Regions from separate parts of the Kitasatospora herbaricolor genome, predicted to be linked through region 3. Evidence: riboswitches for the same ligand, from Rfam matches in the RefSeq annotation. Region 3 holds a riboswitch; each other region holds the start of a gene.

Region 1 (6,845 bases), 840 kb from region 3:
GGGGCACCGTACAGGGACAATTGCAGAGAGCGGTGAGTTTCAGGGCAGCGGCAGCCGGCCGTGAGCACTCCGCAGAACAGGATCGGAGCCGAGGACGTGGTGGACGCAGCGAGGGAGCCCGCCGGACCGCAGGGGCAGCAGCCCGCTGTGGACGCCCGGCCCCCGGACGCGGTCGAGGCCGTCCCGGCCGGTGCTGAGACCACGGACGGGGACAGCGCCCCGGACGCCGGTGCCGGGCGGGCCGAGGACGGAACGCCCGCCGGCGAGGGCGACGCCGACGAGCGGACGGGCGAGCAGCTCGACCGCCCGCTGCCCGAGGGCGTCCGCCGCCGGGTGGTCGGGATCGCGGCCGACGCCCTGGGCGGCCTGCCGGTCGCCGAACTGCCGCTCTCGCTGCGCCAGTACGCCAAGTTCACGCCGGCCCGGCGGGCCAAGTACGCGGCCACCGCGCTGGCCGCCGCGCTGGAGTCGGAGCCCGCGTTCCGGGTGCGGATAGCGGACCGGTTGCGGCTGGGCCAGCCCGACCTGGTGAAGGCGCTGGAGGCCGGCACCGTGCCCGGCGCCGCCGACCCGATGGACGTCGCCACCGCCGCCTACCTGCTGCGCCCGCACGGCTGGGCCCGGCTGGTCGAGCAGGCCGGGGAGCTCGCCGAGCGGGCCGGCGCCGAGGGCGCGGCCGCCGAGTCGGCCCGGCTGGCCGAGAAGCTGCAGGCGGAGCTGGCCGAGCTGCGGGCCGCCGCCCGCAACGACCTGGAGCGCCAGCGCGCCGAGTCGGAGAGCGTGCGCAAGGAGGCGGAGTCGCTGCGCAAGAAGGTGCGCTCGCTGGAGAGCGACACCCGGCGGGCGCAGGCCGAGACCCGCAAGCTGGCCGCCGAGCTGGAGGCGCTGCGCGCCGCGTCGACCGCCGAGCGCAGCGCCGCCGACGGCGAGGCCCGGCGGCTGAAGCACCGGATCTCCGAGCTGGAGACGGCGGTCGAGCACGGCCGGCGCTCGGCCCGCGAGGGGCGCAGTGTGGAGGACATGCGGCTGCGGCTGCTGCTCGACACCGTCCTGCAGTCGGCGCAGGGGTTGCAGCGGGAGCTGGCGCTGCCGGTCGCCCGGATCCATCCGGCCGACCTGGTGGAGGCGGTGGAGCCGGCCTCCGCCTCGCCGCACGACGTGGCCCGCCGGGCGCTCGCCGAGGACGATCCGGCGCTGCTGGACCAGCTGCTGGCGATCCCGCAGGTCCATCTGGTGGTGGACGGCTACAACGTCACCAAGACCGGCTATCCCTCGTTGCCGCTGGAGCAGCAGCGGATCCGGCTGCTCGGGGGGCTGGCGATGCTCGCCCAGCGCACCCAGGCGGAGGTCACCTGCGTCTTCGACGGCCAGGACCTCGACGTCCCGGTGATCATGGCGCCGCCGCGCGGGGTCCGGGTGCGCTTCAGCCGGACGGGGGAGACGGCGGACGAGCTGATCCGCCGGCTGGTGCGGGCCGAGCCGCAGGGGCGGCCGGTGGTGGTGGTCTCCACCGACAAGGAGGTCGCGGACGGCGTGCGCAACGCCGGCGCGCGCCCCGTGGCGTCGGTCCTGCTGCTCAACCGGCTGGGCCGGGCCTGAGCCGGCCGGCCTGCTGCCCTGCTGCCCTGCTGCCCTGCCGCTTGCCGCTTGCCGCCTGCCGCCTGCCGCCTGCCGCCCTCCCGCGCTGTCCGCGATCAGTGCGGCAGGCGCGACCGGGGCAGCGCGGAGGGCTCCGGGCGGCGCGCGGGCCGGCCCGCGCGCCGGGTGTGGGTCGGCCTGCCTTGACAGCTGGTCAGGGCCTGGACGGCGGGAGTGTGTGGATCAGGTGAATTTCCGGCCGAGGCTCCACGTTGGTGGCCCGGCGGGAGTGGCGGAATGCGCTGATCTTCACTAGGGTCTGGCGTCAAACCTATTTTCCGGATACTCACTCGTTCGGGTGAGCCCGCAGGAAGAAGGAGCCGGTCCTTGGCCTCCCACCGCCGTCCGAAGCAGCCGAGCCGCGCGCGGGTGACCGTGCTCACCGCTGCCGCCGCGACCGCGGTCGCCCTGTCCGCCCAGATGAGCGCGCACGCCGCGCCCACCACGCCCTCCAAGAAGGAGGACGTGAAGGCGCAGATCGACAAGCTCAACGAGGAGCAGGAACAGGCCGCCGAGCGCTACAACGGCGCCAAGGAGCGGGCCGACCAGCTCCGCAAGCAGGCCGACCAGCTCCAGGACCAGGTGGCCCGGGGCCAGGACCAGATGACCCACCTTCAGGCGGGCCTGGCCGAGGTGGCGGGCGAGCAGTACCGCACCGGCGGCATCGACCCGTCCGTCCAGCTGATGCTCGCCTCGGACCCGTCCGGCTACCTCCAGCAGGCGACCAGCGTCCAGCAGGCGACCTCCAGCCAGGCCGAGGCGCTCAAGGGCCTGCAGGACCAGCAGCGCCGCCTCGACCAGCAGAAGATTGAGGCCGCGGCCATCCTGTCCTCGCTGGACGAGACCACCAAGGACCTGAACCAGGCCAAGGCGGACGTCAACCAGAAGCTGAAGGAGGCGCAGGCGCTGCTGAACACGCTCAGCGCCGCCGACCGCGCCTCGGTGGTCCAGGGCGACGGCCGCGCCTCGCGCGACTCCGTCCGCGTCGACCTCGGCACTCTGCCGCAGGCCGCCGGCTACGCCGGTGTCGCCGTGGCCAAGGCGATGAGCAAGCAGGGCGCCCCCTACGTCTGGGGCGCCACCGGGCCGAGCACCTTCGACTGCTCGGGCCTGATGGTGTGGGCGTACGGCCAGGCCGGTGTCTCGCTGCCGCGCACCTCGCAGTCCCAGGGCAACGTCGGCGTGCGGGTGCCCTCGCTGGCCGAGGCCCAGCCGGGCGACCTGGTCGTCTACGGCTCGGACCGCCACCACGTCGGGATGTACATCGGCAACGGGCTGGTGGTGCACGCGCCGCACACCGGCGACGTGGTCAAGGTGATGAAGGCCGACGCCATGCCGATCAACACGATCCGCCGGGTCTGACGCACCGCGAGGCGCGGGCCGGGCGCGGTTCGCGCCCGGCCCCCTCGCCGTCCGGGCCGGCCGGCCCGGACCCCGGGAGCGGGGTGCGCCTGACGCGTCCGGGCGCGGCGAGCGTCGGACCGCCGGGGCGGGCGGTGCCGGAGGGAACCCGGGGGCGGGTGAGAACCTGCCGGGGTAGCGACAACGGGCCCATTTCGGACATTTGTTGATTGTTCGCCATCTCCGACATGCCCGGGCGCCCCGAAATCCTCCTGTGATCTGGGACACGCCCCCCGAGGGCCTCTGGCGACCACATGATGAAAAACCATCAGCCCAGGGTGGACGGACGATCACATCTGGTCACAATCACAATCGAACTTGGGTGGAGTTCCAACTTTTTTCCTACAACGATTTGAACGGATCACGGTTTCGTTACTAGGGTCGTGCCTCGAACCACCGCACAGTCGATCACCCAGCCTGGGTGGCGGCGGGGGTTACCGCCGAGTCCGAGAAGCAGCACGGGCAGTCAACTGCCCGACGGGGAAGTCCCTACGGGGACGCTGTGGAACGGAGCCGGGGAACCACGTTCCTCGGGGTGAATCGGCGCCAGGTCGGCCGGTCGTCGTGAGACGCCGGGCCGGTGAGGCGTCGTAGGGCATCTCTTCCAGCCCGAACCCGTCAGCTCACCCGGTAGGCGGACGTAGGAAGAAGGAGCCCGCCTTCGTGGCGTCCCATCGTCGTCCCAAGCCCGCCGGTCGTGCCCGCGTATCGATCATGACCGCTGCTGCCGCCGCCGCCGTGGCCCTGTCCGCCCAGGCCGGCGCCCACGCCGACCCGGTGCAGACCAAGGACCAGGTCAAGGAGCAGGTCGACCAGCTCAACGAGCAGGCCGAGGTCGCCACCGAGGCCTACAACGGTGCGCAGGCCAAGCAGCAGGAACTGCAGAAGCAGGTCGGCGAGATCCAGGACCGGGTGGCGCGCCAGCAGGCCCAGGTGACCGACCTTCAGGGCGGCCTCGCCGAGATCGCGGCGGAGCAGTACCGCAACGGCGGCATCTCGCCGACCGTCCAGCTGATGCTCTCCACCAGCCCGGACAACTTCCTCAGCCAGGCCGGTTCCGTCAACCAGGCCGGCGATTCGCAGAGCAACGCCCTCAAGGAGCTCCAGGCCCAGCAGCGCAAGCTGGACCAGGACAAGTCCGAGGCGCAGAGCAAGCTCGCCGAGCTGGACACCACCACCCAGCAGCTCAAGGCCAGCAAGGACGAGGTCCAGGGCAAGCTCGCCAAGGCGCAGCAGCTGCTCAACACGCTGACCGAGCAGGAGCGTGAGGCGCTGAAGGCCGCCGAGGCCAAGGCCGCCGCGGACGCCAAGGCGAAGGCGGACGCCGCCAAGGCGCAGACCGATCGCGCCTCCCGCGACACCGCCCGCAGCCCGCTCAGCAGCGGCTCCACCGCGGCCGCCACCCCGGCGCCCTCGAACGTCCCGGCCAGCGGCCGGGCCGCCGCCGCCATCGCCGCGGCGGAGAGCAAGCTCGGTGCCCCGTACGTCTACGGCGCCACCGGCCCGAACTCCTTCGACTGCTCGGGCTTCACCGGCTGGGCCTACGCCCAGGCCAACGTGTCGCTGCCGCGCACCTCGCAGGCGCAGGCCTCGGCCGGCAAGCGGATCGGCACCAACATCGCCGACGCGCAGCCCGGCGACCTCATCATCTACTACGGCGGCATGTCCCACGTGGGCCTCTACGTGGGCGGCGGCCAGATCATCCACGCCCCGCACACGGGTGCGAACGTCCGCTACGAGTCCGCGACCGTGATGCCGATCTCGGCCATCGTCCGGATCTGACGCGGCCCGCGCCGCAGCTTCGCCGGCTCCTTCCGCAGGCCCGGCCCCCGGTTCGTCCGGGGGCCGGGCCTGCGGCGTTCCGGCCGCCCGAGCTGATGTCCGATTGGGGGTCAAATATTCGGGTTGGGAGGGGTTTGGACTCGGCCGCGAGGACTCGCTAACGTCTGCCCCCGGACCTCCGCTCGGACGGTCGCCCACTCCGGGCGGCGGCGGTGGCCCGGCCGCAGGAATGGAGCCGCGCCGCATGGCGATGCACCGCCGTCACCCACTGCCAGGTGTGCACACGCTCGTCCGCGCGCTGGTGCTCACCGCCGCCGCCGGCACCGCGCTGGGTGTGGCGGCCGGCGGCAGCGCCTTCGCCGCTCCCGGCGCGCCTGACGGCCCGCCGGACCGCACGGACGTCAAGGCCCAGGTCGACCAGATCTACGACGAGGCCGAGCAGGCCTCCGAGAAGTACAACGCGGCCCTGGAGCACCAGCGCCGGCTGCAGGGCGAGACCGGCGCCCTCCAGCAGCAGGTGGCGGTCGGCCAGGACGAGCTCAACCGGCTGCACGGCGAGCTCGCCACCGTCGCCGGGGCCCAGTACCGGGCCGGCGGGATCGCCCCGACCGCCCAGCTGATGCTCGCCTCCGACCCCGAGGGCTACCTGTCCCGGGCCCGCAGCCTGGACCAGGTCGCCGAGCGGCAGAGCGAGACCCTGCGCGAGGTGGCCGAGCGCCAGCGACGGCTGGACCAGCGCCGTAGCGAGGCCACCGCCAAGCTCGCCGAACTGGAGGAGGCCCGGCACGCCCTGGCGGACAGCAAGGAGCAGATCCAGCAGCGCCTGACCAAGGCCCAGCGGCTGCTGAACAGCCTCGGCGTGACCGGCCGGGCCCGGCTGGCCGCCCAGGACGCCCGGGACGCCGAGCAGCGTGCCACCCGCGGTACCGACCGGCTCGACCTCGGCACCGCCCCGCCCGCCTCCGACCGGGCCGCCGCCGCGCTGGCCGCCGCCGTCACCCGGATCGGCTCGCCGTACGTGTTCGGGGCGAGCGGGCCCGGCGCGTTCGACTGTTCGGGTCTGATGTACTGGAGCTGGCGGCAGGCCGGCGTGAGCCTGCCGCGGACCTCGCAGGGCCAGGCACGCGCGGGACAGCGGGTCGCCCTGGCCGACGCACGACCGGGAGACCTGGTGATCTTCTACGGGGACAGGCACCACGTCGGGATGTACGCCGGCGGTGGCGTCGTCGTGCACGCCCCCTACCCCGGCGCCCGGGTCCGCTACGAGAGCGTCAACGCGATGCCGGTGACCGAGGTGGTCCGGCTCTGAGCCCTCCCCGGCCGCTGCAGGCGGACCTCGCCCGCGACCTGCCCCGGGCCGACGCCGGGGTGGGTCGCACCGTGCTGTCCCGGCGCGGCGCCCTGCTGCTGGCCGCCGGCGGCTTGGCCCAGCTCTCGCTGCCGCCCGCGACCGCCGCCCGCCCCGCCGCGGGGCGGGGCCCCGGGGCCGCCGGGCTGTCGGCGCTGCTCGCCGCCCGCGCCTACGCGGTGCGCACCCACGACGCGGCGGCCGCCGCCGCGGGCAGCACCGTCGCCGGCCGCCCGGCCCTCGCGGAACTGCTGGCCAGGACCGCCGCCGTACCGCTGGCCGGGCTGGCCTACCGGGTGACCTCGGCCGGCGCGCCCGACGCCGCCGGCCGGGTGGACGTACGGGCCGAGCTGGCGGTCCGGATCGCCGGCTACGACGACTACCCCGCGCTGTTCCCCCGGCGGCTGGAGCTGGCCCGGGAGGGCGGCGGCTGGCGGGTCGGTCGGGAGGAGCCGGACGGCGGCGCCGCGCCGCTCTGGGACCTGGGCGGGGTGGAGGCCGCCGCCGGCGCGCACTGCCTGGTGCTGGCCACGGCCGGGGGCGGCGTCCGGCCGGCCGCGCTGGTGGAGGTCGCCGACCGGGCCGTGCCGGCGGTCAGCGCGGTCTGGGGCGGGGACTGGGCCGGCCGGCTGCTGCTGGAGCTGCCGGCCGGGCAGGAGCAGTTCGCCCGGCTGCT
Region 2 (6,845 bases), 3.3 Mb from region 3:
GAAGGCGCCGGCGCCGGCCGCGTGGACGGCGAGCGAGAGCAGCGGGTGGGCCAGCGGCGCGGGGTCGCCGCCGGCGGGGTCGTGGGTGCGGACGCCCTTGGGCGCGCGGGTGCTCGCGTGCACGTGGTCGAGCAGGTGGGAGAGCCGGTGGGCGCAGGCCTCGCCGATCGTCTCCAGCACGTCCAGGTCGCGGCGCGGGACGGTGCCGCGGTGGGCCAGGGCGAGGGCGAGGACGCCGATCGGCCGTTCGTCGACGATCATCGGCAGGGTGACCAGGGCGACCATCCCGGTGCCCATGCCGGAGTTGCGGTTGGGGTAGTCGATGCTGGTGCGTTCGGGGCTGAGCAGGTAGGGGCGGCGCAGCCGCAGCGCCATCGCGGCGGGCAGGTCGCCGGCCGGGTCGACGGTGCCGTAGCGCTCGTGGGCCCACTCCGGCAGGCCGTGCGAGGCGGTCAGCCGGAGCATTCCGGCGGAGTCGAGCAGGTAGATCGCGTTGCCCTCGCCGGTGATCCAGGCGGGGCCCTCGGCCAGGATGGTGCCGAGCAGTTCCGCGGCGCCGGAGCAGTTCAGCAATAACCGCACGCAGCGCATCGGGCTGCGGGCGACGGGGCCGGTGAGCGGGCTGCGGCTCTCGTCCTCGGAGGGGGGGAGCCACGGGGAGGTCAGGTCCATCGGGCTACCCGGCCTTTCCGTTCCGCAGGGGGGTGACGCCGTTAGGGCGAACGTAATTTCTTCATCCTATTTGCTGAACTCGCGAAAGGGGGTCCAAGACGCCGGACCATGACCAGCGGCCACCGGCACCGGCGGCCGGCACGGCTGCCTTCCCCGGGGGCCGACGGCCGGCACCGACCGCCTGTGTGATCGGTCCGGTGACAGAGTCCGTTTGCTTCCGTTCGGGTGCCTGATGGCGCCGTCGGCGCGGCGAACGGGGCCCGGGGGGTGGCGGTCGGCTCCCGGGGGCGTCCGCGCGGGTGGTCAGGCGGCCGGCCAGGCCCGCAGCCCGCTGGTGAGGACCCCGATCAGCCGGTCCTGGGTGACGGCCAGGTCCTCGGAGCGCTGGAAGGAGCCGGCGATCGACAGCGAGGCGAAGCCGTGCGCGACCGAGCGCACGGTACGGGCCGCGTGGATCACCTCGGGGCCCTGCAGCCCGTAGTCGCGCAGCACGGCGACCAGCACCTCGACCAGCTCGGCGGCGGCCCTGGTCAGCTCGTCGTCGGGCTGCGGGGCCTGCGGCAGGGCGTTGTAGCGGTTGGGGTGCTCGACGGCGTACGCGTGGTAGCCGCGCAGCACCGCCTCCACCGCGTCGTCCCCGCCGCGGCCGACCGCCGACTTGGCCAGCCGGGTGGCCAGTTCCTCGGTCACCCGGACGGCGATCAGCCGGCGCAGCTCGGTCAGGCCGCCGGGGACGTGCTTGTACAGGGACGGCGTGGCGACCCCGGCCCGGGCGGCGACGGCGGCCAGGGTGAGGGCTTCCGGGCCCTGGTCGTCGATCAGGCCGAGCGCGTGGGCGACGACGGCGTCCGGGGTCAGTCCGGCGCGTGGCATGGGGGCCTCCAGTGGGGTGGTGCGGCACCGGGGGTGCGGTGCGGTGGGGGGAAGGCGGCCCGCGCGCGGTGGCCGGGCGCGGGGCGGCTCAGCCCTGGGTGTCGGCGGTGCTGGGCCGGGACTCGGTGAGCGAGGCCAGGAAGGGCACCAGTGCGTCGGCGGTGGCCTGCGGGAACTCCGCCATCGGGTAGTGGCCGGCGCCCTCGATCATCACCTTGCGGGCGTTCAGCGCGGCGGCCTGGCGGTCGGCGACCACCTCGGGCTTGGGGAAGTCGGGGTCCTTGCTGCCCATCACGACCAGCGCGGGGCAGGTCACCGCGGCCGACCAGCCGACCGGCGCGGAGTCGCCGCGGACGTAGCCGCGGGTGGCGGTCTTCCGCCCCGGGGTGCGCAGCGAGGCGACCAGCTCGGCGCGGTACTCGGCGAAGTCGGCCGGCTTGGCGGTGGGGAAGGCCAGCTTCTGGTACATGCCCCAGAAGGCGGGGAACTGGATCACGGCCGTGCCGAGCACCTTGACCAGGCCGCGCTGGAAGGCGGTCGGCGGCAGGTTCTCGACGAAGGCGTCCAGCAGGGCGATCCCGGCGACCCGGTCGGGGGCGTCCCCGGCGACCTTGACCACGCTGGCGCCGGTGTAGGAGCTGCCGACCAGGACGGCGCGCTCGATCCCGAGGTGGTCCAGCAGGGCCAGGGCGTCCTGGGCGATGGCGGCGGGGGTGTAGTCGTCCCACTCGATCGAGGACTCGCCGAAGCCGCGGATGTCCATGGTGATCACCCGGTGGCCGGCCCCGGCCAGCAGCGGGTGCAGGTGGCGGTAGGCGGAGCGGGAGTCGAGCATGCCGGGGATCAGGAGGACCGGTGCGCCGCTGCCGTGCTCGGTGTCGTCGAAGGCGATCCGCCCGCCGGGGACGTCGAGGTAACGGGTCGCGAGAGGAGTGGTGGACATCGCGGGCCTCCTTGGCCTGTGGGCCGTGCCGTCGGCGAGATGCCGATAGCCATAAAGCTAAGGCTAATAGCCTTAGCTGTCAAGGAGGCTTCCGGTGTCCGTCCCGCCCGGCCCGCGGCCGGCCGCCGCCGGCCGCGCCGGGCCCGTCCCGCCGCCGGGGTGCGGCGCTCCCCGCGCCGGTCCGGCCGGGCGTCAGATGCCCTCCACCTTGAAGGGGTCGTGCTCGGCCAGCAGCTTCTCCAGTCGGGCCTGGTCGACCCGGGTGACGATCTCGGTGCTCTCCTGGCGGTCGCGGATCACCTTGGCCAGGGTGAACGAGGAGGTCACCGTGTACAGCAGGCCGATGCCCAGGAAGGCCCTGGTCCATGCGCCTACCGGCAGGTAGGCGATGCCGACGGCCAGGGCGCCGCCGGAGATCGCGAAGGACAGCACGGCCTGGACGTAGTACGCCGCCGTGGTACGTGACTGCATCGAGGTGCTCATGCGGCCAGGATGGCCAAGCGTCATGTCGCGCACATGAGTACGGGTACTCAGATTCAGGTGCGGTTTGTTGACGCCTGTTCACGATCCGTAGTGCCGCCGGACGGTAACCATGCCAAATCGCCCATTCCGCCCCATGAAAATGTTGACTCTCCCGCCTGGACGGCTTGGAATCAGGGGCTCCTAGGATTAACGTTTGATAACGCAGCGCGGTCGGAAACGCCGTGACCACGGCACCGTGCGCTCGCCTAATCCCGCACGGCCTGCTCCCCGGAGCAGGTCAGGGAGCCGGGGAACCACCGTTCCTTGGGGTGAATCGGCCAGGCCCAGGCCCGGCCGTAGGAGACCTTCCTGCTCCGAACCCGTCAGCTAACCCGGTAGGCGCGAAGGAAGGAAAGGAGCGCGCCTCCGTGGCGTCGTCGCACTCTCCGGCACACCCGTCCGGTTCCACCGGCACCCAGCTGCTCGACCACCCCTGGCCGCCCGCCTACGGCGGCGCGTACGGCGAGGGCCCGGACGAGACCGCGCCGCCGCAGCCGGCCGACAGCAACCGGCACCGGATGCCCCGTCAGACCCGCGGGACCGGCCCCCTGCTCGGCGTCACCGCCGTGGCCGCCACCCTCGGCGCCACCGGATTCGCCTCCGCGACCCCCGCGGCCGCGCCCGCCGTGGTCTCGCCGGACGAGACCACCGTGCTCTCCGCCGACCCCGGCCTGGCCCTTGCCGCCCGCATCCAGCAGCAGGCCGACAGCCAGCGCACCGCCGCCGAGGAGGGCGCCCGCCTGCAGGCCGCCAAGGAGGCCGAGGTCAAGCGCGCCGCCCAGCAGGAGGAGGCCCGCAAGGCCGCCGAGGCCGCCGAGAAGGCCAAGCTCGCCGCGATCCAGCTGCCGGTGCGCGACTACTTCCTCTCCGCCCACTACGGGCAGAGCGCCTCGTACTGGTCGCACCTGCACACCGGCCTCGACTTTGCCGCCTCCACCGGCACCCCGGTGTACTCGGTCGGCTCCGGAACCATCACCTCGGCCGGCTGGTCCGGCTCGTACGGCTACCGGATCATCCAGACCCTGCCCGACGGCACCGAGATCTGGTACTGCCACCTCTCCTCGATCATCAAGGCCTCCGGCAAGGTCGTGCCCGGCCAGCAGATCGGCAAGGTCGGCGCCACCGGCAACGTGACGGGCCCGCACCTGCACCTGGAGGTCCGCCCGGACGGCGGCGCCCCCGTCGACCCGGAGAGCTGGCTGGAGCAGCGCGGCCTCACCCCCTGACGGGCAGCGACGCCGGCCTCGCCCCCTGCCGGGCGGCGCCGAGCCCTGACGGACCGTCCCGGTCCCGGCCGACGCCGGGACCGGCGGGCCGTCACTGCCCCGGGCGGTCCGCCTCCGGCTCCTCGGCCGGCCCCTCGCCGGCCCACTGCTCCTCGCCGGTCCACTCCTCCCCCGCGGCCCACTGGTCCTCCGCGGCCCACTGGTCCTGGCCGTCCGCGCCGTCCTCGCCCGCGGGATCCTGCGGCAGCTGCGCCAGGTAGGCCTCGATCTCCTCCGGTCCCGGCTCCGGCGCCAGATCGGGGTACTCCTCCACCAGCAGCCGGGGCAGCCCCGGCACCGTCCACTCGCCGAACAGCCGCATCGCCTCCACGGCCGCCGCCGCCTCGAAGGACTCGAAGTCCCCGGCGAGCTCCCGCGGCATCGGCCGGCCCAGCGCGTTCAGCTCGGCCAGGTTCCGGTAGCTGCGCTCCATCAGCCCGTTCTCCAGCAGCATCCGGGCGCCGTCGGTGGCCATCCCGACCGACATCAGCCGGGTGGGGCCCCAGCCGCCGTCGCCGTCCACCCGGTCCAGCGCGCCGGCGTCCTCCAGCCCCTCGTACGCCGCGAGCCGCTCCTCCGGCGCCAGCTCGCGGAACGCGTCCAGCCAGGCCCGGACCGCCGCCGGGTCGTCCGGCGGCACGCCGTCCGCGCGCAGCAGCAGGGTGTACAGCCGGGGCCAGGTCACCAGGTCCGCGCGGCGCAGCAGGCCGGCCGCCACCTCGCCCTGCCACTCGGCCTCGGCCAGCAGCCGCTCCTGGCGCTTGGCGTTCAGGCGCTTCGCCGCCCGCTGATGGTCGGTCAGCAGCCGCATCGCCGCGCCGTACGCCAGCGGGTCCTCGCCGGGCGCCGGCTGCACGTACAGGTAGAGCCGCTCGTACAGCAGGTGCTCGACGGCGGCCGAGGTCAGCTCGGGCCAGCCGTCGCGGATCCGGCCGCCGCCGAGTTCGAGCAGCGTCAGCACCGCCCGCAGCGGGCCCTCGGCCACCGGCTCGCGGTCCTGGGCCCGCGCCCAGGCGGTCAGCTCGGCGGTCCGGGTACGAGGGGCGAGCCGCAGGTCATCGTCGTTCATGTGACGTACGGTAGCCGCTGTACCGTTGGCGGACATGGTCCCCGTACTGCTCACCGGCCCGCGTCTGGTCATCCGCGAGTTCCACCACACCCCCGGCGACATCGACGCGTTGCACGCCGTCTTCGGCGATCCCGAGACGGCCCGATACCTCCCCTTCGAACCACGCGACCGGGAGACCTGCGCCGACCAGATCGAGCTCTACCTCGAAGAGGCCGAGAAGGATCCGCGCAGCACCTACCGGCTGGCCGTGACCCGCCTGGAGGACGGCGAGGACGCCGTGCCGATCGGCAACGCCGTGCTCGGGGTGGAGCCCCAGCGGGCCGGCTTCGTCGGCTACGCGCTGCGCCGCGACACCTGGGGCCTGGGCTACGCCAGTGAGATCACCCGGCTGCTCTGCGGCCTGGGCTTCGGCACGCTCGGGCTGCACCGGCTCTACGCCCGGGTCGATCCCGCCAACACCGCCTCCTCCCGGGTGCTGACCAAGGCCGGGTTCCAGCTGGAGGGCCGGATCCGGCACGACCTCTACCTGCGCGGGACCTGGCACGACGCCCTGCAGTACTCGCTGCTGGAGGACGAGTGGGCCGACCGGGGCGGCGTGTAGGGGGGTGACCCGTGCAGGGGGTTAACCCCACCCCGGACCGGGCGGTGGGCCGGATACCGCCGCCGGGCCGTCCGCGGGACCGTTGAGGTGTCAGCAGGAAGCGCACCAGGACACCACGAGGGACCGAGGCGGCCATGATCAGCAGCAGCGCACAGGGCGGCGAGTACGACGGTTACCGGGCCCACCGCCCGGCCCGGGGCGGCGGGGACCGCCCGGCCCCCGGGTTCTGGCGGGCGCCGTTCAGCCGCTCGTACCTCGGCGAGGTCGGGTTCACCCTCGCCGGGCTGCCGATCGCCGTCGCCGGGTTCGCCGTCGCCGTCACGCTGTTCTCGCTCGGACTCGGCACCCTGGTCACCGTGGTCGGGCTGCCGGTGCTGGTGGCGCTGCTCGGTTCGGCCCGGGGCTTCGGCGCCCTGGAGCGCGCCCGCGCCCGGGGCCTGCTCGCCCTGGACGTCGCCGACCCGGCGCCGGTCCGCCCGGCCCGGCCGGGTTTCTGGGCCGGCGTCACCGGCCGCCTCGGCGACGCGGCCGGCTGGAAGGCCGTGCTGTACCTGGTCCTGATGTTCCCCTGGGCGATCGTCAGCTTCACGCTGTCGCTGACCTTCCTGGTCACCGGGTGGGTGGTCGCCGCCTACCCGCTCTACCACTGGGTCTTCGCCCGCTGGACGCCGTGGCCCGGCTACCAGCTCTTCGACTTCACCAAGGACGGCCGCCACTACCAGTACTTCGTCGAGTCGCCCGCGCAGATCGCCGGGATGTCCGCGGTCGGCCTCGTGCTGGTCTTCCTCACCCCGCTGCTGGTCCGCGCCGTCACCAACGTCAACCGGCTGGCGATCCGCGGCCTGCTGGGCGGCTGAGCCTGCGTCCGGAGCGGCTGAGCCGGCCTCCGGGGCGGCGGTC
Region 3 (6,845 bases):
ACGGCCTGCTGGAGACCTTCCTGACCGTCCTCGACGAGTTCGGCGCCTTCCCGGCCGTGATCGAGGCCGAGCTGGACCGCTACCTGCCGTTCCTCGCCACCACCAAGGTGCTGATGGGCGCGGTGCGCGCGGGCGTCGGCCGGGAGACCGGGCACGAGGTCATCAAGGAGCACGCCGTCGCGTCCGCGCTGGCGATGCGGGCCGGCGCCCGGGAGAACGAGCTGCTGGACCGGCTGGCCGCCGACGAGCGGATGCCGCTCGGCCGCGCCGAGCTGGACGCGCTGCTCGCCGACCGGATCTCCTTCACCGGTGCGGCCGGGGCGCAGGTCGCCGAGGTCGTCCGCCGGATCGAGGCGGTCGCGGCCGCCCACCCGGAGGCCGCCAAGTACGCGCCCGGTGACATTCTCTGACCTGTCGTCAGTTTTCTCAGGGCCCTGTCGCGTTCCCCGCGGCAGGGCCCCGAGGCGTTCCGGGGCGCTCGTGCCCCGGATCGATCGGCGGTCCGCAGGCGCCGCAGGACCAGGCCGCGTCCGGCTCGGCGACCGGGTGGTCCTCGGGGGCCAGCACGTTGCCGCGGACGGTGGCCAGCGCGAGCAGGCCGCCGGTGACCAGCAGTCCGGCGCAGATCAGCATCGAGGTCCGGAAGGCCGCGTCCACCGAGTCCGGCACCTGGTAGGCGTCGCCGCTCAGCCCGGACAGCGCGGGCAGCGCCGCGACCGCGAGCAGGCCGGCCGCCCGGGCCGCCGCGTTGTTGACGCCGCTGGCGATCCCGGCCCGGCGCACCTCCACCGCGGCCAGCACCGTCGCGGTGAGCGGCGCCACCAGCAGGACCATCCCGCAGCCCATCACGGTGGTGGCCGGCAGCACCTCCGTCCAGTAGGAGGCGTCCGGGCCGATCCGCAGCATCAGCAGCACGCCCGTCGCGCAGATCAGCGGCCCGAGGAACAGCGGCAGCCGGGGGCCGATCCGCTTGCCGAGCCGACCGGCCCGGGCGGACAGCGCCAGCATCAGCACTGTGATCGGCAGCAGGGCGAGCCCGGAGGTCAGCGGGGTGAAGCCGGAGACCGTCTGGAGCTGCACCACCAGCAGGAAGAACACGCCGCTGAAGGCCGCGTACACGCAGAGGGTGACCAGGTTCACCGCGGTGAACAGGCGTGAGGAGAACAGCTCCAGCGGCAGCATCGGGGACGCGGTGCGCCGTTCGACGGCGATGAACACCGCGCCGAGCAGCAGCCCGGCGGCGCCGGAGAGCCAGACCGCGGGGGAGAGCCCTTCGCCGGCGGCCGTCAGCGCGTAGGTCACCCCGCCGAGGGCGAGCGCGGCCAGCACCGCCCCCGCGATGTCGAAGCTGCCGGTGGCGCTCTCGTCCCGGCTCTCCGGTACGTGCCGCAGCGAGACGGCGAGCACCACGGCGGCCAACGGCACGTTCAGCAGGAAGATCCAGCGCCAGCCCGGGCCGTCCACCAGCCAGCCGCCCAGGAAGGGGCCGACCGCCGCGGCGACCCCGCCGAGGCCGGACCAGAGGCCGACCGCCGCCGAGCGGTCGTCGGGCCGGAAGGTCGCCTGCAGCATCGCCAGGGATCCGGGGGTGAGCAGCGCGCCGCCGATGCCCTGCAGGGCGCGGGCCGCGATCAGCACCCCGACGTTCGGGGCGGCCGCGCAGACGGCGGAGGCGACGGCGAACCAGCAGACGCCGATCAGGAAGACCCGGCGCCGGCCGTACCGGTCGCCGAGCGCCCCGCCGAGCAGGATCAGCCCGGCCAGGGTGAGCAGATAGGCGTTCAGAGTCCATTGCAGGGCGGCCAAGGAGGCGCCGAGGTCCTCGCCGATCCGCGGCAGGGCGACGTTGACGACGGTGCCGTCCAGCATGGCCATGCTGGAGCCGAGCACCGTGGCCAGCACCACCCAGCGCCCCTGCGGGGTGCCGATCCTGAGTGCGCCGGCGGCGTCGGTTTCCACGGCTCGATCCTGCGCCCGGGGGGCCTACGTGACAAGGGTCACCGGCGGCGCGTCCGGGTGGTGGCTGAGCGTGTGCGGTGGTGGACGCAGGGCCGAGAATGTCGGCGCAGGGGGGTCGGACGGTCGCTCAGCGCGATTGGATTGTGCACGTACTGCACAGTCGATCATTCGGAGAGTCACTGAATTCCCTGGGATTTTTGTGAATTTCCGGAGGTGAATGTGATCGACATTGATTAACCCGGGCCGATGGGCTTTGCTTCAGCGACCGCCCGGCCAATGTCCGGGTGGGCCCGCCGGGTGGAACGCCTAGTCCTGCCGCTGCCCGGGGGCTTCGAACGAACTCTGTACGGCAGGAGTGGGGGACCCACAGGTAAGTCGCCGTCCCGTCAGCCGGGACGGCTTGGGGTGAAGCCGCGCTTGCGGCCGGGCAACTCCAGCCCGAACCCGACAGCTCACCTCGCAGGCGTCGGAGAGGAAATACCCCATGCCCGCACAGGCAAAGCACCGTCGTAACCGTCTGCCCCGTCTCGCCCGGATCGGCATCGCCACCGGTGTGACCGGCGCGGTTCTCGCCCTTCCCCTGGTGACCGCCGTCAGCGCCTCGGCGCACGAGGTCCCGGCCGCCAAGTCGCAGTCCACCACCTGGACCGGTGCCACCAGCGCCGACGCCGTGGCCGTCAAGGCCGCCGCCGTCGAGACCGCCCCCGCCGCGGCCCCGGCCGCCGCGCCGGCCGCCGCCGTCGACGAGACCTACAAGGTGGTCGGCGGTGACACCCTGTCGAAGATCGCCGCGGCGAAGAACGTCGACGGCGGGTGGCACGCGCTGTACGAGACCAACCGCTCGGTCGTCGGCGCCAACCCGAACCTGATCTACCCGGGTCAGCAGCTCGTGGTCGGCAAGGCCGCCGCCCAGGCGCCCGCCGCCGCCCCGGCCCCGAAGACCTCCTCCGACTCCGCGCCGGCCAAGAAGGCCACCCCGGCCCCGAAGGTCACTCAGGCCCCGAAGGCCACTCAGGCGCCCAAGGTCGCCGAGGCCCCGAAGGCCACTCAGGCCCCGAAGCCGGTCGAGGCTCCCAAGCCCGCCGCCACCACCGCGCCGAAGCCGGCCGTCACCCCGGCCCCGGCCGCGGCCGCCAGCACCTCCGGCTACACCGCGCCGATCGCCGGCGCCCGCCTCGGCACCGCCTACGGCGTGGCCGGCTCCATGTGGTCCAGCGGCCACCACACCGGTGCCGACTTCGTCGCCGCCACCGGCACCCCGCTGAAGGCCGTCGCGGCCGGCACCGTCGTCAAGGCGGGCCCGGGCGGCGCCTACGGCAACGAGGTCGAGATCAAGCTGGCGGACGGCAAGTACGCCCAGTACGCCCACCTCTCCTCGATCGGCGTCAAGGTCGGCCAGACCGTGACCGTCGGCCAGCAGATCGGTCTCTCCGGCGCGACCGGCAACGTGACCGGCCCGCACCTGCACTTCGAGATCCGCACCGGCTCGGAGTACGGCTCGGACATCGACCCGATCGCCTACCTCCGTGCGCACGGCGTCAGCATCTGACACCGGGTACGAACCCTCGCGGCCTGATGCGCCGCGGTAGTTGAACACCGGCCGGGCCGGCAGCGAACGCTCATCGCTGCGGGCCCGGCCAGTTCGCGTTTCCTCGGGGGGGGGGGATTTCCGGCGGCACCTTTCCTCCGGTCAGGCCGGCACGCTCTCCCGGTGCACCTGGTCGTCCTCGTACAGTCTGGTCGCGATGGCCTCGACCGCGCGGTCGAGCCGGGCCCGGTCGGCGGGGTCGGTGACGTCCCAGTCGTCCAGGTGCCGGTCGATCCAGTGTCGCCAGGCCTCGGCGAGGCGCTCGACCTCGCGCTCGCCCCGGGGGGTGAGCGCCAGCACCCCGTGCTCGCTCTCGGCGAGGCCCGCGCGCAGGGTCCGCTCGGCCGCGGGCCGGACGACCTCCTCCGGCATGTGGTGCGCGGTCGCGATGGCCAGCAGGGTGGCTCCGCCCTGGAGCTTGGTGCGCCAGTAGATCTGACCGAGCATCCAGGCCTGGTCCGGGCCGACCGTGCTGCCCGAGTCGGCCAGCAGCCGGCGCCCGATCTCCGGCCGTCCCTTGGCCTTGCGCAGCAGGTTGGCGAGCGCCCGCTCCAGCTGCCGGTCGGCGTCCCCGCTGTCCGGTGCGCCGAAGGCCTCGCCCATGTCGGAGGCGCCGGCCCGGGCGCTGTCCCGCAGCGGCACCTCCTTCAGGAACCAGGCCACCACGAAGCCCACCAGGGCGACCGGCACCACCCACTGGAAGACGTAGTTGATGGTGTCGGCGTAGGCCTGGACGAACGGCTGGGCCACGTCGGCGGGCAGCTCCCGCAGCGCCTGCGGGCTCTGCACCGCGGCCGGCGGCACGCCGGGGGACTGCGCGAAGGCCTCCTCCAGGTTGGGGCCCAGCTGGTTGGTGAAGAGGGTGCCGAACACCGCCGTGCCGAAGGAGCTGCCGAGCGTCCGGAAGAAGGTGACGCCGGAGGTCGCGGTGCCCAGCTCGTGGTACGGGACGGTGTTCTGGACGGCGATGGTCAGCACCTGCATGGCCAGACCGATGCCGAGCCCCAGGACGAACATGTACAGGGACTCCAGCCAGACGCCGGTGTCCGGACCCATCGTCGACATCAGGTACAGGCCCAGCGCCATCACGGCGGTGCCGAGGATCGGGAAGATCCGGTAGCGGCCGGTGCGGCTCACCACCACGCCCGAGAGCACCGACATGCCGAGCAGGCCCACCACCATCGGCAGGGTGCGCACCCCCGAGCCGGTGGCCGAGACGCCGTCGACGAACTGCAGGTACGTCGGCAGGTAGGTCATCGCGCCGAGCATCGCGAACCCGACGATGAAGCTGAGCACCGAGCAGACCGTGAAGACCGAGTTGCGGAAGAGGTGCATCGGCAGCATCGGCTCCGGGGCCCGCAGTTCCACCAGGACGAAGGCCACCAGCAGCAGCACCGAGCCGGTGAACAGCCCGATGATCACGGGCGAGCTCCAGGCGTACTCGTTGCCGCCCCACTCCAGGCCGAGCACCAGGCCGCTGGCGCCGAGCGCGATCAGCACGATGCCGAGGTAGTCGATGACCGGGCGGACGGCGGCGCGGACCGAGGGGATCGTCCGGGCGGCCATCACGATCATCACCGCGGCGATCGGGATGTTGACGTAGAAGCACCAGCGCCAGGAGGCGTGGTCGGTGAACAGCCCGCCCAGGGTCGGGCCGACCACCGTGGTGACGCCGAAGACGGCACCCAGCGCGCCCTGGTACTTCCCGCGTTCGCGCAGCGGGATGACGTCCGCGATCAGCGCCATCGCGGTGACCATCAGCCCGCCGCCGCCCACGCCCTGCACCGCCCGGCCGATGATCAGCACCGCCATGCCGTTGGCCGCGCCGGAGACCACCGAGCCCGCGATGAAGATCACCGCGCTCACCTGGAAGACGATCTTGCGGCCGAACAGGTCGCCGAACTTGCCGACCAGCACCGTGGCGACGGTCTCGGCCAGCAGGTAGGCCGTCACCACCCAGGCCATGTGACCGCCGCCGCCGAGGTCCGCCACGATGGTGGGCAGCGCGGTGGAGACGATGGTCTGGTCGAGGGCGGCCATCAGCATGCCGAGCACGATGGTCAGGAAGACGACGTTCGTCTGGCGCCGGCTCAGCGAGGGTGGAGAGGGCGGCGCGGGCACGGCCTCGGTCACGGTGGTGTCGGACATGGCCGGGCCTCCTGGGCGGGGAGCAGGTCAACCCAGCTTTGGCGCGGTGCGGCGGGCCCGCCACCGGAGCGGGCGTCCGGGTGGCCGGCGGCGCCACCGGCCGGGACGGGCGGGGCGGCGGGCGCGGCGCGGCCCCGGACGGTCCTGCCGTCCGGGGCCCGGCCGCGGCGTCCCGCCGTCCGTCAGCCGATCACGGCCTGGGCGTCGATCTCCACCAGCATCGGCTCCTGCGGCAGCTCGCAGAAGATCGTCGTGCGGCAGGGCTTCACGCCGCCCGGCTTGATGTTCTCGTCGATGAACTCGGCGTACACCTCGTTCATCAGCGCGAAGTCGGAGCGCTTGGTGAGGTAGACGCGGAACATCACCACGTCCTCGACGGTCGCGCCGCCGGCCTCGACGATGGCCTTGACGTTCTCCAGCGTCCGCCGGGTCTGCGCCTTCACGTCGCCGGGGAAGAGGTACTCGGCGGTCGCCGGGTCCTGCGGGCCCTGGCCGGACACCTGGAGGATCGGGCCCTTGCGGACGCCCTGGGAGAACATCCAGGCCGGGGCGGGGGCGCCGTCGGTACGGATCTCGACCTTGTCGCTCATGGTGGGGTGCTCGCTCATCTTCGGGGGGTTCCTCGGTCGGTCGGGGCTGGTGCGGCGCCGGGTCGTGCGGGCGGCGCGGCGCGGACGGGTGTGGGTGGGGGGGCGGCCGGTTGGCCGGGTGAGGCTGGTCGGTCGGGTGAGGCCGGGTCAGGCGGTGCCCGGCGGCAGCCCGCAGTCGGCGGAGACCGCCCGGGCCGTGGCCAGCAGCTGGGGCAGCAGTTCCAGCACCCGCTCGTACGGGAGCACCACGTCGGGCACCGAGATCGAGGCGGCCGCCACCACCCGGCCGGTGGCGTCCCGGACCGGCGCCGCCACACAGTTGATGAAGGACTCGTGCTCGGCGTGGTCCTGCGCCCAGCCGCGGGCCGCGACGGTGTCCAGCTCGGCCAGCAGTGCCTCGGGCGTGGTCAGCGTGTTGGCGGTGTACGGGGTGAAGTCGATGCCCGCCACCACCCGGCGGCGCTCGGCCACCGGCAGGTCCGCGAGCAGCACCTTGGCGACCGCCGCGCAGTGCAGCGCCGCCCGCAGGCCGATCCGCGAGTACATCCGCACCGGGTGCC

The links. A riboswitch is a leader RNA that binds a small molecule or an ion and turns the genes downstream of it on or off. The one in region 3 is predicted to bind cyclic di-AMP.
Region 1: another riboswitch for cyclic di-AMP. It lies ahead of J2S46_RS11940 (C40 family peptidase); the one in region 3 lies ahead of J2S46_RS08325 (M23 family metallopeptidase).
Region 2: another riboswitch for cyclic di-AMP. It lies ahead of J2S46_RS22570 (M23 family metallopeptidase); the one in region 3 lies ahead of J2S46_RS08325 (M23 family metallopeptidase).

Annotation. Positions count from the first base shown of each region.
Region 1 is NZ_JAUSVA010000002.1:2,656,347-2,663,191, reverse strand. Features, by position in the region: gene J2S46_RS11950 (NYN domain-containing protein) at 61-1,599, shown strand; gene J2S46_RS11945 (C40 family peptidase) at 1,966-3,000, shown strand; cyclic di-AMP (ydaO/yuaA leader) riboswitch at 3,528-3,692, shown strand; gene J2S46_RS11940 (C40 family peptidase) at 3,754-4,821, shown strand; gene J2S46_RS11935 (C40 family peptidase) at 5,066-6,130, shown strand; gene J2S46_RS11930 (hypothetical protein) at 6,202-6,845, shown strand, end outside.
Region 2 is NZ_JAUSVA010000002.1:5,072,478-5,079,322, forward strand. Features, by position in the region: gene J2S46_RS22550 (SpoIIE family protein phosphatase) at 1-672, opposite strand, end outside; gene J2S46_RS22555 (TetR/AcrR family transcriptional regulator) at 976-1,545, opposite strand; gene J2S46_RS22560 (alpha/beta fold hydrolase) at 1,634-2,488, opposite strand; gene J2S46_RS22565 (YiaA/YiaB family inner membrane protein) at 2,681-2,971, opposite strand; cyclic di-AMP (ydaO/yuaA leader) riboswitch at 3,204-3,366, shown strand; gene J2S46_RS22570 (M23 family metallopeptidase) at 3,379-4,236, shown strand; gene J2S46_RS22575 (hypothetical protein) at 4,328-5,344, opposite strand; gene J2S46_RS22580 (GNAT family N-acetyltransferase) at 5,379-5,945, shown strand; gene J2S46_RS22585 (sensor domain-containing protein) at 6,080-6,802, shown strand.
Region 3 is NZ_JAUSVA010000002.1:1,819,870-1,826,714, reverse strand. Features, by position in the region: gene purB (adenylosuccinate lyase) at 1-410, shown strand, start outside; gene J2S46_RS08330 (MFS transporter) at 427-1,959, opposite strand; cyclic di-AMP (ydaO/yuaA leader) riboswitch at 2,290-2,440, shown strand; gene J2S46_RS08325 (M23 family metallopeptidase) at 2,444-3,508, shown strand; gene J2S46_RS08320 (MDR family MFS transporter) at 3,650-5,695, opposite strand; gene J2S46_RS08315 (RidA family protein) at 5,878-6,303, opposite strand; gene J2S46_RS08310 (IclR family transcriptional regulator) at 6,433-6,845, opposite strand, start outside.